Regions from separate parts of the Enterococcus sp. AMC1086 genome, predicted to be linked through region 2. Evidence: predicted binding sites of a transcription regulator. Region 2 holds the regulator's gene; each other region holds the start of a gene.

Region 1 (7,023 bases), 460 kb from region 2:
ATACGAATAAACATTGAAAGCAGAAACAAGACCTTCTTACTTCTCACAGGTCAGCTTCCACTGTTACTTATCAAAGTAAAGATTCTGCTCCATCTACATACAGTTCAGTTCCAGAAATATTAGCTGAAGCATCCGTTGCTAAAAATAAAACAGAATGAGCGACTTGTTCACTAGTTCCTGTTTCACGTTTTAATGGGCGATCACCTTCTGGAAATTCGACTTTTATTTCAACTTCTTTTAATTCATCAGAATATGTTGTTTTTTCATTGATTGCAGTATCAATAGCACCAGGACAAATTACGTTTACACGAATATTGTAGCGGGCTAGTTCTAATGCAGCCATTTTTGTAAATGCTACTTGTCCAGCTTTAGAAGCACTATATGCAGAAGCACCAAAATTATTGAAAATCCTAGTACCATTGATAGAGCTTGTTATAATGATCGAACCACCATTTTCTTTCATATGAGGAATCGCAAATTTTGTGCATAAAAACGTACTGCGTAGATTTGTGTTTAGCGTACGATCCCATTCATCAATTGTTAATGATTCAATGGGTGCCCAAGTTCCATTTATTCCAGCATTACTGAAAAAAATGTCTAGTCCTTGAAGACTATCAGTTAATTCATCGATTGCTTTTTTTAGACTGGTTTCATTCGTTACATCCACACTTCGATAGTAGCATTCATAGCCATCTTCTTTGAAATCTTTAGAGATTGTTTCTAAACGAGTTTGGTCGGCATCGATCAGACCAACTTTAAAGCCCTGTTCAACAAATAATTTAGCTGTTGCATAGCCAATTCCTGAAGCAGCTCCTGTGATAATTGCCCTTTTTACAGATGATGACTGATTTATCGTCATAATAATTTTCCTCCTATTTTCTTTTTTGAGTCTGTTTGGGAATAAGTCATTCTTTTTTATTGTAATATACATACAAAAGATGAGCCAATAATTCGATAGAGGATAAAACGCAAAAAAAAACCAATGAAGCAATGAGGTGTTTATCTCAAGCTGCATCAGTTAATTGTAATACGATCGATTAAATCAATTTATCTTTTTTTATTTGCTCATAACCTTGTTCAGCATCATGGCATTTGTCCCAAATGACAGCTTGCCCACAACTTAAGGATTTTTTAACATCGATAATCCGTTGATTGCTACTGCCTCTGAATTGGAGATTCAAGTTTCGTTTTGACAATTCAAAACGCCCATCTACTAAGATATCTATCTTGTTTAATAATTCAAGTTTATCGTCAGATTCTAACAGTAGTTCTTCAAAAGTATAACCAGACCAAGACCAGATATCTTTTTTTTGCCCGAATTCTTGATGAACTCGATCGACAACATTTAGACAAACATCAGTATTTAAAAAAGGTTCTCCACCTAATAAGGTCAAACCTTGTACATAATCGTGAGATAAATCTTCAATGATTCGGTCTTCTAATTCTTTGGTGAAAGGTTTGCCATAGCGAAAGTTCTGGACTGCTTGATTAAAGCAACCTTCACAAGCAAATAGACAGCCGCTAACATATAGGCTATTCCTTACACCTTCACCATCTACAAAATTGAATGCTTTATAATCCGCGATATAATTTTGACTGAAGTCTTTTGTTACCCATTCTTGTGGTTTAGGATTTCTCATTTCTAGCATCCTTTCAACTAAAAACGATGCCTGCAAATTATTGCAGGGAGCATCGCTTTTTTGTGATTGGTTCGTTCCTCTTTTTATCTAATCTAGCTACATGAACCATATCTCTCAACAAATAGATAAAATGCTGTAAAGATAAAAGGCATCTTCCCATCATTTTCCTAATTTGTTCGAGATATAACCGGTTCAATCCTCTTTTTTATTTCATGTGTTTCACTCGCGAAGAGATTTCTTTATGTCGTCCATGAACCATTGGTCTAGCTTGTGGATTGCCTAGATAGCCACAAGTTCGTTTCACGACGTCGCAGGATTTTGGATCATGATTGCCGCATTGAGGACATTCAAAACCACGTTCAGTTGGGTTAAAATCTCCTTCAAAGTTACATTCATAGCAGTGATCGATAGGTGTATTCGTACCTAGATAGCCAACACGATCATACGCATAATCCCAAACAGATTCTAGTGCTTTGGGATTTTGTTGTAAAACAGGATATTCACAATAATGGATAAAACCACCAGAGCAATATTGCGGATAGTCCTTCTCAAAATCTAACTTTTCAAATGGAGTTGGATTTTTACGAACATCATAGTGGAAACTATTTGTATAATATTCTTTGTCCGTGATATTTTCTACTACTCCGAATTTTTCAGTATCTAAATGACAAAAACGGTCAGTTAAACTTTCACTAGGCGTTGAATACACGCTAAAGTGATAACCATATTCATTCCCCCATTCATCAGCATGACTTTTTAAATTCTTTAAAATATCAAGCGTAAATTCCTTCGCTTCAGGAACGGTTTCCCAATCACCGCCGTAAAAAGCGGACGCGACTTCATATAAGCCAATATACCCCAGAGAAACAGTCGCTCGTTTATTTTTAAATAATTCATTCACTGATTCTTTTCTAGATAAACGTTTACCAAAAGCACCATACATATAAAGAATGGGCGCATTTGCAGGAGTTGCTTCCTTACAGCGATCAACACGATAGACCAAGGCATCTTTCATTATTTCAAGACGCTCGCTTAAAAGTGTCCAGAATTTATCCACATCACCATGAGCTTCCATTGCGATTCTAGGCAGGTTCAAGGTAACAACACCTAAATTCATACGGCCCACATTTATTTCTTCTCCCTGTTCATTTTTCCAACCTTGTAGAAATGAACGGCATCCCATCGGTACTTTAAAGCTGCCTGTTAAATCAACTAATTTATCATAATTTAAAATATCAGGATACATACGTTTCGTTGCGCATTCTAATGCTAATTGTTTTACATCATAATTTGGATCTGTCTCATTTAAATTTACGCCTCGTTTTAATGTGAAAATCAATTTAGGAAAAATAGCCGTTCTGTGTTCACTGCCTAAACCATTGATCCGGATTTGTAAAATAGCTCGTTGAATTTCACGTTCAAACCAGCTCAGACCTAAACCAAATCCTAAAGAAGTGAACGGTGTCTGACCATTGGAAGTAAATAATGTATTGATCTCATATTCTAAACTTTGCATCGCATCGTAAATATCTTTTTTTGTTTTACTTTTTGCGTAAGCTTCCTGACGATCAGAGCCTTCGATCCATTCTTTTGCATCAGCTAAATGTTTTTGATAATTTAATTCAGCAAACGGTGCCAATAATTCATCTACACGATCTGCCGAACAACCACCGTACTGGCTAGATGCTACGTTTGCGATGATTTGTGAAATTTGAGCAGTCGCTGTTTGGATCGACTTTGGTGCTTCAACTTCGGCATTTCCGATTTTAAAACCATTATTCAACATCCCTTTAAAATCAATCAAACAGCAGTTTGTCATTGGTGTATAGGGATGATAATCTAAATCGTGATAATGTATATCACCTTTTTGATGAGCATTGGCAACATGAGGAGGCAGCATTTTAAGTCCAATCGATTTACCAACGATTCCAGCAGTTAAATCCCGTTGTGTATTAAAAACATCACTATCTTTATTAGCATTTTCATTCACGACAGACTGATCCTTGTTGATTAACTTACTGATCGTAAAGTTGATATCAGTTGCTTTACTACGCTCAAAATCACGGCGAGTACGGTAATTGATGTATTCTTCAGCCAACTCATATTCATTTCTTGCTAGTAAAATATGTTCGACAATGTTTTGGATTTCATATATTTTTACATCTTCAGCGAAACGATCGGTAATTTCTTGATCGATTCTTTCGACAATTTCTTGAATACGCTCATGGGCAAGCGGGTCTAAAGAACCGCGAATATTTTGTTCAGCTTTGATCAAAGCATCATAAATTTTCTGATCATCAAAATCGACCAATCGCCCATCTCTTTTTACGATTTTTATCGTGTGCAGGGCTGAATCAGTAGAACTCACTTCATTATTAGCTTGCTTAATCTCCATCATTTTTACCCATCTCCTCATAGATTTATTCCTTCCTTATCATAAAACAATTCAATAAATCTTTCAACTATATATAGTGTGAAACTTAATTTTAATCATGCTGCTACAACTACATATAGTGTTTATTAGAAATGAAAAAATAGTGAAAACAACTCGCCAAAAGGTTTGTAGGAATTGTCACAACATTCTTGCTTAGAAATTAAAAAATAAATAAAAAAATGATTCTTACTTAATTGTAAGAGGAAACGATGTTCAGTTACGCCAAATATTGATAGAATAAGAATAATGAATAAACTGGAGCGAAAAAAGATGAAAAAAATTCTAGAAGTGAATCATTTAAGTAAATCATATGGCTATCGAAATAATAAAGTTCAGGTATTGAATAATATTTCCTTTTCCGTTGATCAAGGTGAATTTGTGGGGATTATGGGACCAAGTGGTGCGGGGAAATCAACATTACTGAGTACTATCTCAACGATTACGTTGCCTACGATCGGGACTGTTCAAATTGACGGGCAAGATATCTTGAAAATGCGCGATAATCAAATCAGTGATTTTCGTCGTAAAAAATTAGGGTTTATCTTTCAAAATTTCAATTTAATGGATACTTTGACTGTTAAAGATAATATTTTACTCCCTTTGACAGTCGATCGAATGCCCTTAGATGAAATGGAAAAGCGTTTAGCTCATGTTGCAAGTGTTTTAGGTATCGACCAATTACTAAACACTTTTCCAAATACTATTTCTGTTGGACAAAAGCAACGAGTAGCAGCTGCTCGTGCATTGATCACTAAACCCAAAATAATTTTTGCAGATGAACCAACAGGATCTTTGGATTCTAAATCAGCTGCTGAGTTATTGCAATATATGACAAATATGAACTTACAAGATGATGCGACCATCATGATGGTCACACATGATCCTTATACAGCAAGTTATTGCAATCGGATTTTATTTATTAAAGATGGTGTGATATTTTCAGAAGTTGTTCGCCAAGGCTCAAGAAAAGAATTCTTTAATCGTGTGATCGATATGCAAGCCACGATTGGCGGAGGTGGTCGTGCCAATGATTTTTAATTTGTCTTGGAAAAATTTCAAAGGCCAATTTCTTAATTATTTTGTTTACTTTGTTAGTATGACTTTTGCGGTAGTTGTTTACTATTCTTTTAGTGCGATTACCTACAATAGAACACTGGCAAATCGGGTTGGGCAAGAGATTCATATTGATGGCGCCATGAATTTAGGCGGTATTCTTATTGTGATCATGATTTTAGGTTTTATGCTATCTGCGAATCATTTCTTCTTATTAAAACGTGCTAAGGAGATCGGGTTATATCATTTAATTGGAATGCGAAAAGATAAAATCTCTTTTTTATTTTTTGTGGAGACTCTAATACTAGGTGCAGTATCTTTGATTACCGGTATTTTTCTAGGTATTATTTTCTCTAAATTATTTTCGATGATACTTGCAAAAGCGATGTTCTTGCAAGTAGAGAGTCTATTTTTTGTATCGATTCCATCTATGATTCAGACTAGTCTAGTCTTTGTTTTTATGTTGTTAGTGGTCTCTCTTCGAAGTAGTTGGTTAATTTATCGTTATCGACTAACTAATTTGATGAAACCAAGTGAAAAAAATACTGTCAAACCCAATAAATTTCCTCTATTGAAGGGGGGTCTTGGGATTGTTGGGTTGATCCTTATTATTACAGGATATTTCTTATCCTATAATGTGATTCAATTTGTAACAATTTTGACGCACACATCATTAGGATTGACTGGCTTTTTTGTTGCACCATTGGTGATTATGTTTATCTGTATGATAGGAACGTATCTATTTTTTAACTATACGATGTACTTGTTTGCATTTCTTTTTGGAAAGAATAAAGTTAATTATTATAGAAATCTAAATATGTTAGCTTTAGGAAATACAAAACTCCACATTAAAAGAAGTGGGAACATGTTGTCGGCAGTAACTATTTTTATTGCTATAGCATTAGGTATGATTGGTGGGTCGGCGTCTATGTATACACTCGGTATGAATTCAGTGAATACAACAGCACCGACAGATTTTATTGTTGCAGAGGATAATTTTAAAGCAATAGAACAAATAATCGAAAAGGAACCGGATACAAAAATTGATTCTATAGTAAAATTAAATTATAAGTTGACGGGTAGCCAATTTCGTCTTAAAATTGGACAGGATGAAAAAGGAGACACATTAGGTCCTGTAAATTTATTATCACTTTCAAATTATCAAGCGTTTCAAAAAATAAATCCCTATTTGAAAAATATCAAGCTGAAAAATAAACAGGATATTGTCATCATAGATAGTATTCAAAATATTCTGGGCGGTTATATTCGTTACGATTCTACATTAAATTTATCAGAAGGAATAAAACTTCATGTTTCTGCTGTACGTCCAGATTATTTGGGTCAAGTTTTATTAAGATACAGTTTTCCAACTGTCGTTGTATCCGATGAACAATTCGATGAGATAAATTCTGGCATCACATACACGCTTAGAGCGTTTAATATTCAAGCAAAAGATGAAGAGGCATTAGCCAATAAATTGTCTGAAGCGGTAAAACCAAATTGGAGCGCACCGATATATTATAAGTATCAATGGGTCAATAATCAGTTGAAAGGTTACACATCTAAAACCAGTCGAGAACCTGAAAAAAAGTATACACAAGGGTATTCAGAAGAAAATGAGCAAGAATATTCACAATTAAACTATATTAGTCGTTTCGTTGAATTAAGATATGAGAGAAGAGTGATGGGCTTATTTATTTATGTCGCAATGTTTTTAGGCATCCTAGCCTTGATCATCACGGGGAGCATCTTGATGCTGCAGCAATTTTCTGAGGCTGAGCGAGAAAAGGAAAGTTATGATTTATTAAAGAAAATCGGAATTCCTAAAAAGCAAATCACCAAACTTGTTTATCAGCAAAATAGTATTGTCTTCTTTCCACCAATGATCATCGGGGT
Region 2 (7,023 bases):
GTTTCTTAATAAAATATTGACTAACATTAAAACAATAGAACAGATCACCCCTTCGATCACAAATCCTGCGCCAATCAAACTTCCGACTGCTGCGGAACACCATAAAGTTGCTGCAGTATTGATCCCAGTCACACTAAATCCTTCTCGTAAAATCACACCCCCAGCAAGAAAACCTATACCACTTACGACTTGAGCCGCAATTCGCGTCGGACTGCTGTCATCTTGAATTAAACCGGATAATGAAACGAATTGACTTGAGCCAAACGTTACTAACGTCATTGTTCTCATTCCAGCTAGTTTTTTTCGCCACTGTCTTTCTACGCCAATGATCATTCCAGCAAATATACTAGCGATAATATTGATTAAAAATTCATTGGTTTGCTCCTTCCCTAGATTTGTTTATCGGTGATTGGTTTTTCGCGGACATATTACTTTTTAGCAAGTACCGTTCATCCTCTACTCTGCTTTTCCAACAGTCGTAGTGATTTAAAGCAAAAAACCTTCCGCCAAAAACTCAGCGGAAGGTCATAAATAAGCGCACAAAAAAAAGCCTGTATGATCTAGTCGTTGAGTTTTGGCACTATACAACGTAAAAAGCAGAGCTTTTAGCTACCTTATGAAAAGCCTTGTAATCGACAATCCCTGTTCTACCCATTGGCATCTCTCGATGTTTTTGGGCAGTAGCCTGTGTTTGTATAGGAGCCTCACCTAACAAATCTATTTAATTAACTTACAGATGAAACTATACCACCGTTTTAAAACAAATGTCAATAGCATTTTATTCATTTTTCTAACAAAAATAAAATAACCAATGTTACAAACGTGCAGCTGCACTATTTATCAACATTGATTATTTTTTAAATTTATTATTTTTTTTCGACATTCACGACTGAATTTCCAGCGACTTGAGGTGGAATCGACATCGTCATCGCAGGTAAGCCAGCTAAAGTAAATTGAATAGTATCCCCAGCTTTAAACTCACTTTCTGTGAGGCCATCAGCCAATTGTTCCTTTGGTACATTTAAAATAACGCCATCATTTTTCATCATATTAATTATTTTTTCTGGGTCTTCAACCACTTCGACGTCTTTTAAAACGAATCGAATCGATTTGTCCACCGTTTCATTTTTCGTAGCATCTTCAACTAAAACTGCGGTAAATATTGATTGCGTTTCGTCTTTGTCTTTAGTATTCAGCGTTTCATCAATCACTTGATCTTTTTGGCTGCTCATTGCTGTTTCTTCACTTCCTTTTGACAAATCTTTTTTATTTTGTGCGCAAGCTCCTAAAGAAATCAGCGTAAATACAGTTAAAACTGCTATTGCGATTTTTTTCATGTTACGTCCTCCAAAAATTGATACTTTATTATAAGCGATAGAATCTACAATCGTCCATCCTCATCATGTATACTTAATAAAAATAAAAAAAATGAAAGGCTAGGACATAGCTCTACGAGTTAGGTCCTAGCCTTAAAAAATCTGAATAAACGGTGGGAACAGAAGTAAAAACTTCGGAAATAAGAGTTAAACACTTCTGTTCCAACCTCACTAAAAACCTGGAGAGAGGATAATCAGTAATATTCCTCTATCCATTTCTTCGATCGTTTCCAGACATTGTAATTTCTTGTGCTAAATATCGAATACGTTCCATGATTCGACGCGCTTTTAAAGGTTCTTGCTCACCTCGTTGAGTCACGGATAAATGTTTTTCTAGGTCTTTTAAATCAAGATTTGATGAAAAGAAGGTCACTAATTGCTCTTGCATTCGATATTGTAAAATAACACTTAACACATCATCGCGAATCCATGAAGTCATCGATTCTGCACCAAGATCATCGATCATCAAAACGGGTGATTTCTTGACAGCATCAAGTTTTGGACCAACCATATCTTTCCCAATTGCTTGTTTCATTTCAACTGTAAATGTTGGAAAATGAACGATTGTTGTAATAAAACCACGTTCAGCTAAGCTATTAGCAATCGCACCTAATAGGAACGATTTTCCAACTCCAAAGGTTCCTTGAAGATAAAGTCCTTTGTGAAATTCTTTTGGATTCGACGTGTATTCATTTAAAAATTTCATCGTCTCTGCCATCGCCTGTGCTCGACCTTGAGATGCTGTATCAAATCTATTTAAGCTGGCTTCTCGTACATCTTTTGGCATATCCATAGCACGAACTCGTTTACGAATTTCATCTTCTTTTTGTTTAGCGATAAGCGCTTCTGTCGGTACATAGGTGACATCAATGTAATGAAAATTCAAGGTTAGTTGAGGCTCATATCCAGGCGCAATCATTGTTGGATCATTCAGTTGGTATTTGCGTTTTTCTTGTACAAATTCGTAAAGCTTTGAGTAGCTCTTTTGAATATCTTCATCTGTTAATCGCTCACGATGTTCTTCAATAAACTGTTGAACATCCGTATCCTTCAAGACCACTTCTACCAATTCGTTGTAACGTTCACTCATATCTCTGCTTTGGATGATTTTTGACATTTCTTTTCCTACGTCTTCCATTAATTTCCGCCTCCTTTACTCAAGAAATCTTGAATTTCTTTGTCTAATCGCGCTTGCTCTTCTTTAGATAATTTCTGCTCTTCTACTGGATTATCCACCCAATCCGGTAACGTTTCTTGACGGATTGGTCGATTATTTTGTCCGTATCGTTGTCTCGTTTGTTTTTGCTCTTTACCCTTTTTAGCTAGTTCCCGGACATGTTCGATGGCTTTCTCTGGCGAAAAAATACCACTTTGTGCCCATTCATTAGCAATTCGATTCACGTAATCGGCCTTTAGTGTAGGTTGTTTTTGTATATTATAAACGTAGTTGATCAAAACATTGATCACACTGTTTGGCAGACCAGATTTACTTACTAAATATTTGACCAACGAACGTTCTTGCGGCGTTGTATAGCCACCACGCTCATTTTTTAATGCTTCTAAGTAATTCAAAGGAAAATTTTTCTCACTATCCATGATCATCTGAATATCTTGGGTTGAAAAACCAATCATTTTTAACGAATTGTAGCGATACGTCTGCTGATCCTCTGCGGATAAATCCACTGAATCATTTTTTTGAAACTCACTTGGTTTTTGTTTTTTATCAGGATCAAATGTTCTATACACAGCCCGTTCAAAATCCTTTACATCGATCTTACTTGTGTAATAATCAAATGATTTAGAACAGAAATCGATCATATCCAATTCTGTTATACCAAATAAATTATGGAAAATAAATACTTCTTCCTTAAAGCCTACTTGATTATCTGGTAATTTGATTCCGAGTTTTTCTATTCCTTGGATAAAATAGGACCAATCGAAACTATCATTGATGGCACTTGGCTTTTGAGCAGGTCTAGGCTCTTTGAATGCTTGTTCCATTCGGTTTAACTGCTTACTTTGTGAAATGATTTGTTCCTCTTTAAATAAATAAACCTCTTTAAAGCTGGCTGAAATCTCTTCAAAACCAGTCAAATTGACAAATTTGGGTTTAAATCGTTCAAACAATTTTTCTAACTTTCTTTGTCCTACACTGTTCATTAATGTCAATGACAATACTTCATCTTTAAAAAAACGTTCAGCTGTTTCAGGATGATTCAATCGGTATAAATACTGTGTTCCTAGTTCAGGATCGTCTTTGCTAAAGGTCCCTAATAACCCAATACCTTCTAATTTCTTTCTAGCGGCTTGAATTTGCTTGATACTCATATCCATCATCGTGATTAATTCAGCATGAAAAAGAGACTCACTTACCCCGATCTCTTCTACTTCTGATAAAAGGGTCAAGTATAAACTAAAAGCTTCTGCACCAATCATTGGCTGATATAAAAGCGTCAATATCTCTTGTTCTTGATTAGATAAAGGATAAGATAGTGCTACTTGAAAAATACTTTTAGGATGGACTTCTTTCCAATTGTCTTTCAAGGAAAGACCTCCTTATTCTTTCGTTGTATCTGAATTTGAAGATTTGGCTTTGTCTACGATTCCTTGTAGTTCTTTCAAGAACACACTCATATCTTTAAATTGACGGTAGACACTGGCAAATCGAATATAGGCGATTTCATCCAAATTAACTAAATCTTCCATTACATACTCTCCGACCAAAGTTGTCGAAATTTCATTTTCACCTAAACTACGCACACGGTTTTCGACATTATCGACTATTTGCTCCATTTGTTCCATAGCAACCGGACGTTTTTCAGCCGAACGGATCAGTCCGCGTAAAATTTTTTCTCTATTAAATTCTTCCCTATCACCATTTTTCTTGATGACTAATAATGGTGCTGCTTCAATGCGTTCGAATGTTGTAAAACGGTAATTGCAGTTCTCACATTCTCTACGACGACGAATGGCGCGACCATCATCCGCTTGACGACTATCGATTACACGGGAATTATTATGATGACATCTTGGACAACGCATAGTTTTCACCTCATTTTATCTTATACTATCTACAATTTAGTTTGATTTTTATTTAACTATCTGTATTATAACATGAAATGAGTGAGAAACCATCCATCTGCAATGACTTCATAAAGAATTTTATTATCATTTCATTTGGGAAAATAGCCTAATAAAAATAAAAGAAGACATGAGACACGCTTATATCTCAGTCCATCGTATCATCGCTTTTTAACGCGTCGTCCAACCTGTTTTTAAGAATTGTTACTAAGGAATAAAAGCGGATCCCTAATAACAAAATAGAATAAATAACCTACCAGGACAAAAGAGACTTCAACTTCTATCCCAAGTTTATGTTGCTAGAACAAACAATCGCATTCCCTGTTTGAGATTAAGATGCTCAAACAATTTGAGATGAATCAGAATAAATAATATCTTGAAATTTCGTCCAAAAATGTTCTGAAAGACTTTGAACTTGAATTTTTCAAATAACTGACCTGACTTTATTATCACTGATAGGACGGACAATTTATTCTAACGAATTTTCAGTTATTTTAATTTTTGTATATAGATTGATTTTGTCCACTTATTGATGTGTAAAAAAAGAAACCACGAAAAAACAATGTTTTATACGTAGTTTCACATTAATGACTTTATTAGCGTTAGATTATTGTAAAAAATATAAAGACTAAAATTCTGATATTTTACTTAAATTTATTTTCTAATACCCATTTTCCCACTAATTTCTCTGTTTCTTCGATACTGTTTTGATTATCGAATAAGATATCTGCCTTTTGTCTTTTCTTCTCGATAGGCAACTGGCTCGTTATTCGTTGTTGGGCTTCTCTTTCTGTTAAGTTATCTCGTTTCATCAAACGAGTCAATTGCATTGTTTTTGGAATGTAGACGACTGCTACCTTATCGACAAATTTCTCATAGCCTCCTTCATACAATAAAGGAATATCAACTATAACTAATGGTGCTTTACTTTTTTTATCAGCAATCTCAGCTAAAATCCTCTCTTTCAAAAAAGGAGAGAGTGTGCTATTCAATTTTTTTCTTTTTTCCTCATCAGAAAAAATGATTTCACCTAATTTTTTTCGGTCTAATGAACCATCTGAATTTAGTATTTCCGAACCAAAAAGAGAAACTACTTCCCCTAATGCCGGCATTCCTATTTCAACAATTTCTCTAGCAATTACATCAGCATCGACAACAGGGAATCCCAGACGTTTAAACACAGAAACAACTGTACTTTTTCCTGTAGCAATGCCACCGGTTAGACCTAATACCATTCCCATCAATCAATTCCTCACTTTCAAGGTTTGACACTTCGGACAAAAATGAGTGCCGCGCTGTGCAACTTTTATTTTTTTGATCGGCGTGCCACATCTTGGACATGGCGTACCTGTTTGACCATAAACATTAAGTGAAACCTGAAATGTCCCAGCTTCTCCCAACGCATTTAAATAACTTCTAATCGTAGTCCCACCAGCCTCAACTGCTCGAGCAAGAACATCAATGATCGCATAATATAATCGCTCAATTTCTTTTGGTTTTAGAGTATTCGCTGGCTGTTCAGGATGGATTTTTGCTTCCCACAAGGCTTCATCCACATAAATATTACCCAAGCCTGTGACTAAACGCTGATCCAATAATAACGGTTTGATGGCTTTATGGTGCTTTTTCAAGCCTTTACGAAATTCTAACAATTTAAATTCAGAGGGGAGCGGTTCAGGACCTAATGCTAAAATTCCTTTGTAATTTTCTCCTTGATTTTTAGGCACCAAAACCATGCGCCCAAATTTTCGAACATCAAGATAGCGTAATTCAGTTCCGTCAGTGAACCTAAAGATTACATGAGTGTGCTTGGTCCGCTCATCTTCTGGTCCATTTGTTTCATATTTTCCTTCCATACGTAAATGTGAAATCAGATCATAATTTGTTAATTTGAAAATCAAGAACTTGCCTCGTCGTGTCATTCTTTCAATTCTTTGACCAATTAACTGTTGAGCAAATAGTTCGGATTCTGATGATTCGATAATTCTTGGCCATAAAATTACAACTTCTTTGATCGTCTTTCCAACAACTAATTTTTCTAACCCTTTTCTGACCGTTTCAACTTCTGGCAACTCTGGCAATTTTTCTCTCTCCTTAGAAGAAAAAGACCGAAACGAACACATCAAAGTTTTCAAAACTTTTTCGTTTGGTCAGTCTTTTTCATGTTATTTTAGTTCACTACTTCGCTTCGTACCAAGTTTTGCCCCAACTACTGTCAGTCAACAGTGGCACATGTAAAGCAACAGCATTTTCCATTACTTCTTTCACTAATTCATCTAGTTTTTCCAGCTCAGATTGAGGCGCTTCAAAAACAAGTTCATCATGCACTTGCAATAACATCGTTGCTTGCATGTTTTCTTCTTCCAAACGTTTCTGCATATTGATCATCGCAATTTTCAAAATATCAGCAGCACTTCCTTGGATCGGCGTATTGATCGCAGTTCGTTCTGCAAACGAGCGTAAATTAAAATTGCGCGAATTGATGTCTGGTAAATAACGTCTGCGGTTATATAAGGTTTCAACATATCCTTTATCTTTGGCATCCCGGACGATATCTTCCATATAT
Region 3 (7,023 bases), 600 kb from region 2:
TATCTAAGTAAAAAATAAGTCTAAGATAAAAACTCAAGCAGTTTTATCTTAGACTTATTTTGTTTTTTAGAAAAAGAGTTACTCCATACCAATCAAATAATCATCATCTTTCATGGCTTCAACAGTTCCTAACAAGTAACCATTACCAACTTGTGAGAAGAAATCATGATTACTTGTACCAGTAGAAATCCCATTCATAACAATTGGATTGACATCATTCGCTGTGTCAGCAAACAATGGGTCCATTCCCAGGTTCATCAATGCTTTATTAGCATTATAACGTAAGAAGGTCTTCACTTCTTCGGTCCAACCTAAATCGTCGTATAATTCTTCTGTGTAACGTTCTTCATTTTCATAAAGTTCATAAAGAAGATTATACATCCAATCTTTCATATCATTTTGTTCTGCTTCAGTCAATTCATTAAACCCTAATTGGAATTTGTACCCGATATAAGTGCCATGAACAGACTCATCACGAATGATCAATTTGATAATTTCAGCAACGTTTGCTAATTTGTTATTCCCTAAATAATAAAGAGGCGTATAAAAACCAGAATAGAATAAGAATGTTTCTAAATAGACACTGGCAACTTTTTTTTCTAAAGGCGTACCATTTTTATATATTTCATTGATTTTTTCCGCTTTATTTTGTAGATAAATGTTAGTATTTGTCCATTCGAAGATATCATCGATTTCTTTTTTAGTGTTTAATGTACTAAAGATCGATGAATAACTTTTAGCATGAACGGATTCCATAAATTGGATATTATTTAAGACAGCTTCTTCATGGGGAGTACGAACATCATTTCTTAGTTGCTCCATACCACTTTCAGACTGAACAGTGTCTAGCAGTGTCAAACCGCCAAAAACGTAGCCTACAGTTGTTTTTTCTAGCTCTGAAAGAGTTCTCCAGTCATCTAGATCATTTGATAAAGGGATACGAGTATCTAACCAAAATTGTTCTGTCAATTTCTCCCAAGTTGATTTATCGATCACGTCTTCGATGGCGTTCCAGTTGATCGCTTCATAATATGTTGCCATGTATTTTCCTCCTCATTACCTGTACGTTAAAATACAATAAGTCATAGAACAAGGCGACCAGAGGGCGCCTTGTTTGTTGTTTCGCTTTTTTTAGATCACACAGCTTTCGCATTGGTTACTACCGATCTCTTCAGCATCATCCGTAAATGTTCGTACATAATAAATCGATTTAACACCTTTATGGAAAGCATAATGGCGTAAAATATTTAAATCACGAGTTGTTTGCTTTGGAGAATCTTTCCATTCGTATAAACCTTCCGGCATTTCAGAACGCATAAACAATGTTAAACTCATTCCTTGATCTACGTGTTGTTGTGCCGTTGCATAAACATCGATCACTTTACGCATATCCATGTCATAAGCAGACGTGTAATATGGAATCGTATCATTTGCTAAATGAGGAGCAGGGTAATAAATTTTACCGATTTTCTTTTCTTGACGCTCTTCGATCATGCGAGTGATGGGATGGATACTAGCACTCGTATCATTGATATATGAAATAGAACCATTAGGTGCGACAGCTAAACGATTTTGGTGATATAAGCCGTCTTTTTTCACTGCATCACGTAAATTTGCCCAATCGGAAGCAGTTGGAACAAAAATATCTTTAAAAATGTCTTTGACTTTATCTGATTGTGGAGTGAAATCTCCTTCAATATACTTATCGAAATAGGAACCATTAGCATAATCGGACTTTTCAAAATTATGGAATGTTTCGTTGTATTGTTTTGCTATATTATTACTTTCGACTAAAGTCCAGTAATTTAATAAAGTAAAGTAAACGTTGGTGAAATCAAGTGATTCTTTTGAACCATACTCCATATGGTTTTTAGCAAAGAATGTATGCAGACCCATCGCACCAAGTCCGATTGTGTGACTTAATCTATTTCCGTTTTGAATAGAAGGAACCACATCGATATCAGAAGCATCAGTAACAAATGTTAAGGCACGTGTCATAGCACGAACAGACTTACCAAAGTCAGGACTGTCCATCAAATTGACGATGTTCGTTGAGCCTAAGTTACAGCTGATATCTGTACCAAGTGTTTCATATTCTTGTTTACCATTTAAAACAGAGGGTGTTTGGACTTGTAAAATTTCAGAACATAAGTTACTCATGATGATTTTGCCATAAGCTGGATTGCTTCTATTAGCTGTATCGATATTGATAATGTATGGGTAGCCAGATTCTTGTTGTAACTTAGAAATTTCATTTTCTAGGTCACGCGCTTTGATTTTACGTTTACGAATTTTAGGATTAGCCACTAGATTATCATATTCTTTTGTAATATCAACATAAGAGAAAGGAACGCCATATTCACGTTCTACACTATATGGGCTGAATAAATACATATCTTCATTGTTGCGAGCTAACTCATAAAATTTATCAGGAACTACAACGCCTAAAGATAAAGTTTTTACACGAACTTTTTCATCCGCATTTTCTTTTTTCGTTGAAAGGAACATTTCGATATCTGGATGGAAAACGTTTAGATAAACTACCCCAGCTCCTTGACGCTGACCTAATTGATTAGAATAGCTAAAGCTATCTTCGAACAATTTCATAACAGGAACCACGCCGCTGGCAGCTCCTTCGTAGCCTTTGATTGGAGCTCCTGCTTCACGTAAGTTTGCTAATGTGATCCCCACTCCGCCACCAATACGTGATAATTGCAATGCTGAGTTGATTGAACGGCCGATGCTGTTCATATCATCTGTCACTTGGATCAAGAAACAAGAAACAAGCTCACCACGACGTTTACGTCCAGCGTTTAAGAAAGACGGTGTTGCAGGTTGATAACGTTGATGGATCATTTCATCTGCTAAAGTTAAAGCCAATTCTTCGTTACCGTCAGCAAAATATAATGCATTAAAAGCGACACGATCTTCATAGCTTTCTAAGTATTCAGTTCCTTCATTGTTTTTAAGTGCATATTGTGAATAAAACTTGTAAGCTGCCATGAATGATTTGAATTCAAACTGTTGCTCATCAAGAAATGTATATAATTGTTCAATAAAAGCCATAGAGTATTTTTCAATAAATGCAGTTTCTAAATAATCATTGTCGATCAAGTATTTGATTTTTTCTTCTATACTATTGAAGGTTCTTGTATTAGGAAGAACATTTTCTTTAAAGAAAGCTTCCAGCGCTTCTTTATCCTTATGTAAAGGAATTTGTCCGTCAACAGGACGATTGATCTCATTATTCAGCTTAAAATAGCTAACATCTTTAATTTCTTTTAGACTCAAGTTCATTCACTACTTTCTTAAAGGATTCCACGTCTTCGTTTGTTCCGCTAAATTCAAAGGCAAAAAGCATTGGAACGTTGTAATCACGTGCTATGTCTTTGGCTGTATAAACAAATAATTCTGCAAAATTTAAGTTGCCGCCTCCAGCAACACCTTGCAAGTTTACTCGATTACTTTTAAAATCAAGAAAATCGTTCACTACTTCAGTGATTTCTTTGTCATAAGTAGGAACGACTAAAACAAAAGGCTCATTTATCTCAAAAAAAGGATTTGCAGGCTCAATTTCATAAGCTGCTAAATCCAATTTTTTAATGAAGCGTCTGGTTTGTCCGGTAACTGTAAAATAGACAATTTTCATTTAGCTAGCCAATTGTTTTAATTGATCAGGACGAAATCCTACAACTGTAGCAGCATCAGAAGTGATAACCGGAACACTTTGGAAACCTTGTTCTTTTAACCAGTCGATTGCATCTGGTTGGATATCGATGTTTACTTCTTCAAATGCTATATTATTCTCGCTCAAAAAGCGTTTTGCCATCTTACATTGGATACAATTATTTTTAGAAAAGATTTTTACGTTCATTTTTAATTCCCCCTAAATTAGTTTACTTTACTAGTATAAATCTCTTAGAAAAAAAGTCAACACTTAGGCACTATATATTGTGGTTGCATTTTGATTCAATACCAAGTTTTGTGTTTTTGAAAGAAATATGAAAACGCGTAGTCTCAATATTTAAACGACTGTTATGATTGTTTTAGCCGTAAAAAAAGAAATTTATTAAATTTTATCTTGAAAATTCTAATCGATTGAACACAAGATGTAGGGGGTAGTAGAAATAGGACACACTAATGAATCAAGCTCTTTTTTGATTGAAAATATTTTCTTATCATGAAGTAGAAAGAAGATTGATTTAAACATCACAAACAAGTATACTTAATGAGAACGATTCTCAATATCAATAGAATAATAGATGAAACTTTTTCACAATGCTTAAGTCTCCTCTTTTGTACTTTACCTAGGTCGTGATAAGTAAGCTCGTTCAGTTTTTAAATTAAGGAGGATAACGCAATGCTGACGTTGGCACAGGCAAAATTGAATAAGGTTTATATAATTGAAAAGATTCAGGCAGAAGGTTTTGCGAAGAAACACTTAAGTAATCTTGGACTTTTGCCAGGTGGAAAAGTTGTGCTGGTGAATTATTCCGGTGAAAATGGCATTTTTTTATTGCACAATAGCCGTATTGCGATCAATTTATCTGTGCTAAAACAGATTATAATAGTAGAAAAAAGTATCAATGAAGAAAACTGGTTATCTCTAGATCAATTAAAAGTAGGAGAAAAAGCGCAAGTAGTAGGTATTCATGGGCAAGGTGCTGTTAAAAGAAGGTTAATGGATATGGGACTGACAAAGGGTGTAGATATCCTTGTACGAAAAATGGCGCCTTTAGGAGACCCGATCGAAATCAATCTTCGAGGATATGAACTGACGCTAAGAAAAAATGAAGCCGAATTAGTCTTGGTACAAAAGGAGGGGTAAGCAATGAAAGAACAGCATATCGCACTGACAGGAAATCCGAATAGTGGGAAAACAACAGCATTTAATGCATTGACAGGTGCAAATCAATATGTAGGAAATTGGCCAGGTGTGACGGTTGAACGAAAAGAGGGAAAGCTGAAAAGAAACAAGCAAGTAACGATTCAAGATTTACCAGGTATTTATTCTCTTTCCCCTTACACGCCGGAAGAAGTGGTTGCCAGAGATTATTTGCTCAGTGGTAGTCCAGATGTTATTGTCAATATTGTCGATGCCACAAACTTAGAACGAAACCTATATTTAACAACTCAATTGATGGAGACGGGAATCCCCGTTGTTATTGGTTTGAATATGATGGATATTTTAGATAAAACCGAAAGAAAAATTAATATTGAGAAGCTCTCCTACGGATTAGGAGTAGATGTATTAGGTGTCAGTGCCTTAAAAAATCGTGGATTGAATGACTTAGTAAAAAAAGCAATAAAAGCAACTGACGTTTTTCCTTCAGAATTGAATTATCCAACGTATAATAATCGTTTAGAAGCAGCATTAAACGAAATCATAGACGTTTTAGGGAATAGTGTATTAGAAAAACAAGCACGTTGGTATAGTATCAAATTATTTGAAAGAGATACTAGGATCCAGGCAGAATTAGAATTGAGCACATTGCAGCAAAAAGAAATAGAAGAAATAATTAGGATTGCAGAACAAATTTTTGGTGATGATAGTGAAGCAATCATTATTAATGAACGATACGAATTTATCACTCGTCTAACAGCTTTTTGTGCGATTGAAAGAAATGAAATCACATTTAACACAAGCGATAAGATCGATCGAATCGTGACTAATCGTTGGTTGGCTTTACCGATATTTGCAGCAATCATGTGGTTTGTTTATTATTTAGCGATTCAAACGGTAGGAACAATGGGAACCGACTGGATCAATGATGAATTATTTGGAAACATTGTGCCAAATACTGTGGGAGGTTTGTTAGCTAGCTGGCATGTCGCACCATGGATGCAAAGTTTGATTTTAGATGGGATCATCGCAGGGGTTGGAGCTGTATTAGGTTTCTTGCCTCAATTAGCAGTTTTGTTCTTGTGTCTAGGCTTCTTAGAAGATTGTGGTTATATGTCGAGAATCGCTTTTGTCATGGATCGTTTGTTTAGAAAATTTGGCTTGTCGGGTAAATCCTTTATCCCTATGCTGATTGCAACAGGCTGTGGTGTACCTGGGGTCATGGCAAGTCGTACGATCGAAAATGAAAAGGATCGTAAAATGACGATCATGGTTACTACGTTTATGCCGTGTTCAGCAAAATTACCAATTATTGCATTAATTGCTGGCGCTTTTTTTCCGAAAAGTAGCTGGGTATCACCATCTGCTTATTTTATCGGGATCGCAGCTATTGTATTATCTGGAATCGCATTGAAAAAGACACGTTCATTTTCAGGAGATCCAGCACCCTTTATTATGGAATTACCAGCGTATCATATGCCACAATTACGTGGCGTTCTCCGTCATGCATACGATCGTAGTAAATCGTTTGTAAAAAAAGCAGGAACAATTATTTTTGTGATGAGTATCATTATTTGGTTTACGTCAACGTATACATTCACACTACAAGAAGCTGCCGAAGACCAAAGTATTTTGGCAAACTTAGGCAAGGTAATTGCACCGTTGTTTGCACCACTTGGCTGGGGAACTTGGCAAGGCGCGGTTGCTACGATTACAGGTTTAGTGGCAAAGGAAAATGTGATTGGTACATTTGGGATTTTGTTTGGTCATTTAGGCGAAGTCTCTGAAGATGGTGTAGAGGTTTGGTCTGCATTACAAGGTGCGTTTACACCGGTCGCAGCGTATTCATTTTTGGTCTTTAATTTGTTATGTGCACCCTGTTTTGCGGCTATTGGAGCGATTCGTAGAGAGATGGGTGACTGGAGGTGGACTTGGGGTGCGATTGGTTACCAATGTGGTCTAGCATACGTTTTCAGCTTTATTATTTATCAATTTGGGCATGTTTTCTTTGAGCAAGGGCAAATTGGTTTAGGTATATTTATTGCGTCATTACTGCTGATCATTATAGGCTATTATTTAGCTAGAAAACCAAAAGAAAAAGAAGAGATAGTAATCACAATGGCAACTATAGAAAGAGGGTAAGAACATGTCGACGTTTGTTTTAGCAGTCTTGATTTTTG

What was found. Region 2 encodes NrdR, which represses ribonucleotide reductase genes. Its sites were predicted from a motif close to ACACNATATATNGTGT; they were not measured.
Region 1: nrdD (anaerobic ribonucleoside-triphosphate reductase) is a predicted target of NrdR. The motif match lies at 4,100-4,115, and genes of this name have one in related genera.
Region 3: nrdH (glutaredoxin-like protein NrdH) is a predicted target of NrdR. The motif match lies at 3,942-3,957, and genes of this name have one in related genera.

What each region holds. Positions count from the first base shown of each region.
Region 1 covers NZ_CM177100.1:902,759-909,781, forward strand. Annotated here, with positions in the region: gene AC4BC4_RS04300 (SDR family oxidoreductase) at 71-859, opposite strand; gene nrdG (anaerobic ribonucleoside-triphosphate reductase activating protein) at 1,038-1,640, opposite strand; gene nrdD (anaerobic ribonucleoside-triphosphate reductase) at 1,846-4,038, opposite strand; gene AC4BC4_RS04315 (ABC transporter ATP-binding protein) at 4,345-5,112, shown strand; gene AC4BC4_RS04320 (ABC transporter permease) at 5,102-7,023, shown strand, end outside.
Region 2 covers NZ_CM177100.1:1,366,586-1,373,608, reverse strand. Annotated here, with positions in the region: gene AC4BC4_RS06370 (MgtC/SapB family protein) at 1-345, opposite strand, end outside; M-box (ykoK) riboswitch at 553-723, opposite strand; gene AC4BC4_RS06365 (hypothetical protein) at 867-1,337, opposite strand; gene dnaI (primosomal protein DnaI) at 1,585-2,514, opposite strand; gene AC4BC4_RS06355 (replication initiation and membrane attachment family protein) at 2,514-3,920, opposite strand; gene nrdR (transcriptional regulator NrdR) at 3,933-4,418, opposite strand; gene coaE (dephospho-CoA kinase) at 5,102-5,698, opposite strand; gene mutM (DNA-formamidopyrimidine glycosylase) at 5,702-6,538, opposite strand; gene polA (DNA polymerase I) at 6,636-7,023, opposite strand, start outside.
Region 3 covers NZ_CM177100.1:767,195-774,217, forward strand. Annotated here, with positions in the region: gene nrdF (class 1b ribonucleoside-diphosphate reductase subunit beta) at 79-1,041, opposite strand; gene nrdE (class 1b ribonucleoside-diphosphate reductase subunit alpha) at 1,132-3,291, opposite strand; gene nrdI (class Ib ribonucleoside-diphosphate reductase assembly flavoprotein NrdI) at 3,272-3,649, opposite strand; gene nrdH (glutaredoxin-like protein NrdH) at 3,650-3,874, opposite strand; gene AC4BC4_RS03660 (FeoA family protein) at 4,361-4,828, shown strand; gene feoB (ferrous iron transport protein B) at 4,832-6,985, shown strand; gene AC4BC4_RS03670 (FeoB-associated Cys-rich membrane protein) at 6,990-7,023, shown strand, end outside.